2 regions of the Veillonella sp. 27098_8_77 genome follow, and region 1 is predicted to be linked to the other one. Evidence: a T-box and tRNA genes for the amino acid it is inferred to sense, from the RefSeq annotation. Region 1 holds a T-box; the other holds one or more tRNA genes.
The links. The T-box of region 1 lies ahead of thrS (threonine--tRNA ligase). A T-box ahead of a tRNA ligase gene usually reads a tRNA of that ligase, here a tRNA-Thr.
Positions count from the first base shown of each region.

Region 2: it encodes a tRNA-Thr, which carries the amino acid that the T-box ahead of thrS (threonine--tRNA ligase) is inferred to sense. The anticodon was not compared.

Region 1 covers NZ_JAPVXW010000006.1:97,250-100,468, forward strand. Annotated here, with positions in the region: gene O3617_RS05295 (DUF4911 domain-containing protein) at 1-225, shown strand, start outside; gene O3617_RS05300 (hypothetical protein) at 272-1,264, shown strand; T-box leader at 1,514-1,744, shown strand; gene thrS (threonine--tRNA ligase) at 1,818-3,219, shown strand, end outside.
Region 2 covers NZ_JAPVXW010000003.1:72,405-75,623, forward strand. Annotated here, with positions in the region: gene O3617_RS02885 (2-hydroxyacid dehydrogenase) at 1-11, opposite strand, end outside; gene alr (alanine racemase) at 238-1,350, shown strand; tRNA gene O3617_RS02895 (tRNA-Thr) at 2,034-2,109, opposite strand; gene O3617_RS02900 (PepSY domain-containing protein) at 2,159-2,728, opposite strand; gene fliB (flagellin lysine-N-methylase) at 2,899-3,219, shown strand, end outside.

The sequences.
Region 1 (3,219 bases):
GAACCGCCTGAGTATAGCGGCACAGGAGAAGAAGGGTATTTGTACTTTCACATAGATCCGAAACATACAAATTATGTCAATCGTATCTTAGAGGGCTATGAATACGTAGGCGTTATGACAAGCGTAGATAAAACGGGGCGCTGCATGGTGCGGTGTACACCGGATACGCGTAGTCTAGCCATTGAAATCTTATCGAGCTTACCAGAGGTTACCTTAGAAATATAGTTCAATAACATAGATTAGAGAATTATCCAAATTTAGGAGAATAATAATGAAATGTAATGTATTAAAACGCGCATTTGTTTTTGCAGCACTTGGTGCCTCTATGGCAACAGTTGCTTTTGCGGCGCCAAACGGTCCTGTCATGATTCCACAACCAGGCACTGTTGTTGTGATTAATCATAATCCAGATGTAACATTTGCTGGCAATATTAACTTTGATGTTGAAAGCCAAGAAAACAATAATTTGAAAATTGGTTCTACTGTTGTACCAAATGTATTATATGGTGCTGTATTTAACAAGTCCGGTGCTCCTGATACAATTGTGCCAGCACAAACCTATGTGTTTACAGGTGCTAAAGAAGTACCTGCTGCGTTGACATCTCCTAGCGATGAAGGCAAACCAGGTGCAACTTGGTCTGTGGAAACAATTAAGAAAACTAAATCTGGCGATATTCAAGTAGCTAGCCGCGGTGTGCCTGAAAAACCATTGGGCGTACAAATGGAAATCATTAAAGATACTTTCACAATGGGCGCTATCGACAATAGTAAAACCGTACAAGGCCAAAACAGCAAGGGTACATTGTACATGACCGTGCCTAAGGATTTGAAGCTAAACCCTAGTAACGACATTCCTGCAGACGTGCGTGAAACAATGCCGGCTATGCTTCGTGGCCGCATGGGCGAATCTATGATGGTTAACCTATTGCCACTAAACGATGAAGAAAAACAACAACTTCGCAACAACTCGCACAATGCGAATACCATCGTATTCAACCGTGCTATGGGCATGGCGAGCAGCATTGGTAACTCCGCTAAACAAAGCAAAGTTTACACATACATGAAAGACCATTACCTCAACATGATTATTGTTGCAAAAGACTACGACGATAATGGCGCACGTGGTAGCGGTGTTTTAATGGTATCTAAACAAGATAATTCCGACGACGTAATGTTAATCCTATTCAAGGGTCCAGACATTACAAACTCTAAAATTGAAAAAGTAATTGGATCCATGCTATCTGCGCACTTTGAACGTAAATAGGTAGTTTTTAAAAATACTACAGGCCTGTTCTAATTTGGGGACGCACTAATAGAGTGTGTTTAGAAATAGAACAGGCCTGTACTAATTTGAGGAACATGTTAATAGAGTGTATTTAGAAATAGAACAGGCCTGTACTAATTTAAGGGACGTACTAATAGAGTGTATTTTAGAAATAGAACAGGCCTGTACTAATTTGAGGGATGCATTAATACAGTTGAAATTTTTTAGGACCTATGATAAGATATCTTAGTAAAAGTGATGCAAAGGACATGATTCTCATATCCCTGTGTACCAGAGAGAGGCAGATGCTGGAAATGCCTTACACATATATTTGAGTTACCCCCTTTAAACTGATTTGTCGAACTTAAAGTAGGTAAATACGGCAGCCACCGTTATCGGGCTTAATGAAGTGAATGAACTGTATCCTTGTGATGCGGTGAATTAACTAGGGTGGAACCGCGAATGATCTTCGTCCCTTGTTGGTAGGGATAGAGGGTCTTTTTTTATTACTAAAATTGAGTCTATCCTAGTTAATAAATTGGAGGAAATTAAAATGGCAGATGTAAAAATTATTTTACCTGATGGTAGTGCAAAGGAATACGCTGCTGGCACTACTCTTGGGGAAGCAGTAAAACAATTATCTAATAGCTTGGCTAAAAAAGTGTTAGCTGCAAATGTAGATGGCGAATTAACAGATCTTCGCGAAGAACTTGTTGATGGCAGCAAGGTTGAATTCTTAACATTTGAAGAAGATGGTGGTAAACATACATTGCGCCATACAGCTTCTCATGTTATGGCACAAGCAGTTAAACGCTTATGGCCAGAAGCAAAATTGGCTATCGGTCCTGCTATCGATAAAGGTTTCTACTACGATATCGATATGGAACATACATTAACTCCTGAAGATTTGACAAAAATCGAAAAGGAAATGAGCCGTATTGTAAAAGAAAACTTGCCTATCACTAAATCCGTAATGCCTCGTCAAGAAGCTATCGAGTTCTTCAAATCTAAAAACGAAGATTACAAGGTAGAATTGATCGAAGACCTTCCTGAAGATGCTGTGATTTCTTGCTATACACAAGGCGATTTCACAGATCTATGTGCAGGTCCTCACGTTGCATCTACTGGTAAGGTGAAAGCTTTCAAATTACAAAGCATTGCAGGTGCATACTGGCGCGGCGATGAAAAAAATAAAATGTTGCAACGTATCTATGGTACTGCATTTGAAAAGAAAGAAGAACTTGATGCATACCTTCACATGCTTGAAGAAGCGGCTAAACGCGACCATCGTAAACTTGGTAAAGAACTTGGTTTGTTCGTTATCAAAGAAGAAGGTCCTGGTTTCCCATTCTTCTTGCCAAAAGGCATGGCCCTTCGCAACGAATTGGAAAACTTCTGGCGCGAAGTACATCATGATTTCGAATATGATGAAATTCGCACACCAATCATCTTGAATAAACACTTGTGGGAAACATCTGGTCACTGGGATCATTACCGTGAAAACATGTATACTACAATCATTGATGACGAAGAATATGCAATTAAACCTATGAACTGCCCAGGCGGCATCTTGGTTTACCAAAACGAAATGCATTCCTACCGTGATTTGCCACTTCGTTATGCAGAACTTGGCCTAGTTCACCGTCATGAATTGTCCGGTGCATTACACGGCTTGTTCCGCGTTCGTGCTTTCACACAAGACGATGCTCACGTATTTATGTTGCCTGAACAAATGCAATCCGAATTGATGAAAGTTATCGAATTGTTCGACCGCATCTATAGCCAATTCGGTTTGAAATACCATGTTGAATTGTCTACTAAACCAGACAATGCAATGGGCGATGATGCAATTTGGGAAGCAGCTACAGAAGCATTGCGTAACGCTATCGAAGCAAAAGGCATCGATTATGTTATCAACCCTGGCGACGGCGCGTTCTATGGTCCTAAACTTGACT
Region 2 (3,219 bases), on a different contig from region 1:
CGTTCGTTCATCATGACCTCCTAACAATTTCTATTAAGGGTAAATGTATTATATAATAATTATACTACAAGATATTATATATCATATGTTAATTTATCATAGCTTATGCAGATTAAGACTAATTTTCCCTAGAATATAAATCCAAATGAAATCTTAGCATAAACTTTCACAAAAACTATTGTTTAATTCCCTAAAAGTTATACAATAAAAGTAATGTATTTTAGGAGTGAAATGATCATGAGACCAACATATTTAACGATTGATACAAGCTTGGTTCGCGAGAACCTACGAAAAATAAAAGACAGCCTCCCAGAGTGGAGTACATCCACAGCTGTTATCAAGGCCAACGGCTATGGTCACGGTAGCGTTATGATGGGACGTATTGCTGTTGAAGAAGGTTATGAATCCTTAGCTGTCGCGATTCCAGAAGAGTCTGTACCACTTCGCAATGCTGGCATTATGGTTCCTATTTATCTATTGGGTCTGACAAGACCACAATCCTTTGAACTTGTAGCGGATACGAATTCCATTCCCGCCGTTTGTGAATCCACAGATTTAGAAGCACTCAACAAGGTAGCGGACAACCACGATATGATTATCCGTGTCGCCGTAGCCGTTGATACAGGCATGCATCGCATAGGCATTAAACCAGAGGATGCAATAGAATTTATCAAACGCGTTGAATCCTATCCTAACCTTGCTGTAGATGGTTTCTTTTCACATATGAGTAATGCCGATGCAGCGGACCAAAGTCACGCCCATGGGCAAGCCCAAAAGTTCCATAAAATGGTGGACGAAATCCGCGACTTTAGACCCGATGCGGACTATCGCTTCTCCCTTGCCAACAGCGCCGGCCTATTATCTGTAAAGGACAGTCTATTCACGGATGCACGACCAGGCATCATCCAATACGGTATCATGCCATCTCTCGATGTACCAAACCGATTAGGCCTAAAACCAGTCCTATCCTTCCATAGTGAGGTCGTCCATGTACAACACCTTGAGGCAGGCGAAGGCATTGGTTATGGTTCTACCTATGTCACACCAGAACCGATGACAATCGCTACTATTCCTGTAGGTTACGCCGACGGTTATCCACGCAGCCTATCCAATCGTGGTACCGTCCTCATCCAAGGTACTCGTTGCCCAGTTGTAGGCCGTATCTGTATGGACCAATTCATGGTAGCCGTACCTGATACGATTACGGTTAAACCAGGCGACAAGGTTGTACTATTGGGCTCTCAAGGTCATGAAAGCATCTCTGCCCTTGAAATCGCAGCCCTCGCCTCCACCATTCCTTATGAAATTTTCTGTGGCTTCTCTGATCGCGTGCCACGACAATACATATAACACAAAAAGGATGACATTGATAATTCCAATGTCATCCACAAAAGTAAAAGCACCACCAAAAATTCGGTGGTGCTTTTATTCTCCTATACCATACACATATGGATTGTGTGTGTTGTGTGTGTATTGTGTGTTGTGAGAGAGATATGTATATACATGATGTATATATACTTATGAATTGGGAGGGAACCCTTCATAAGGAGGCCCTAAGGCGACAGACGGCATAGGAGAGAGTCAATATTTGTCTGAACCACCAAAGGGCCCGTATGGGGTGCACTGGGAGATTGGATGCACCCCAAGCGCCGATGGGATGACGCGATATATGTGTATGGTATTTATGTACAATCACATCTGTTTACCACCTAGGCCTATGGCGGCTAACTGAGTCCATCTTAGTCACCGCGTATGAGATGTAAATTAAGATATCCAAACCACCCAATTTATTGCATGAAATGTATATGAATTTTTGGCTAAATTTCTATAGAATTTTTACAAATGCGATTCATGAATCATCAATTCATATTAGGACTGATAATTTCTGTGAAAGCCCATACTATGTAACCTCTCCCATATTAGTAAATACTAACTTTTTCAAAATGACACAAAGCTAGATAATTCATGAGTAAATTTTTAGAAAAAAACTCTACACATACAAAAAAGCCACAAGGTGTTAACCTTGTGGCCATTGGAGCTGATAATAGGATTCGAACCTACGACCTACTCATTACGAATGAGCCGCTCTACCAACTGAGCTATACCAGCATGTATATAGTAACATCCTACTCCTATTGCAGTAAGATGTCAAATACACCTATTTTACGCCTTTTACAGATACGAGTTCACCTGTGAAAGCATCTACATTCACTTCAATTTCTTGATGATTGGCTGCACCAAATTCTACATCGTACACGAAGCGACCTTTTTCATTTTTTACAGACCAGCTATTGAGGCTCGTCGCTTGGCCTTTTGTTTGAGCAAAGGCAAAGTTAACAACTGCTTCTGGCGCTAAGATACGGGTAGGGTCAAAGGCCTTTTTCTCTAAACCAGCCTTATATTCCCCTTCTTTTATTTCACCAATTTGATTTGTATTGTAGTTGTATTTCAACTCATATTTACCTGTTGAATCAAAGCCTTCAACTTCGTATTTAATTTGGCCGTCTTCGCCATCGAATGCAATTTCTGTAATCGCTGCTTTTGGATGTTGTTGAATGAAAGCATTAAGCAATGTATTGGCACCTACAATAGCTGCATGATTAGCATCAACAACTGCTACTGTTGGTTGTACCGGTACAATACTAGCCGCATCAACAGCTGGTGCATTTACCCCAAATGCCGCTGCTAGTGCCAATGCAATGCCGCCTTTTACGAACATAGATTTCATAAGTTCCTCCTACATAAATTGTATTAGTAAATATTCCATATACTCCTATTATACACAATAATTAGGACTTTCACGAATAAAATCATACCCTAAATAACACCAAGAATAGATAGCATGTGTTACAATTTAATTATCAAAACAGTAGTTAATAATATATATAAGTGAGTACTATGATTTCGTTATATCCAACCTTTTACCATACATTTCAATGCAAAGCTAATCAATGTCACCATACATGTTGCCAAAAATGGACCATCGATGTAGATGAGGAGACAGCTAAATTATATCAAACGCTACCTACGCCATTAGGTGAAGACCTACGGAAATTTATGACCGTCGATGACGAAGGCTATTATTTTATGTTTAGCGACAAACAGCCCACCTGTCCCCTACTACGGGAAGACGGATTGTGTCGCGTTGTTTTAGAACTGGGCGAAGATAGTTTATGTGATACATGCCATATGCATCCTAGGTTCTATAAATATATCGAA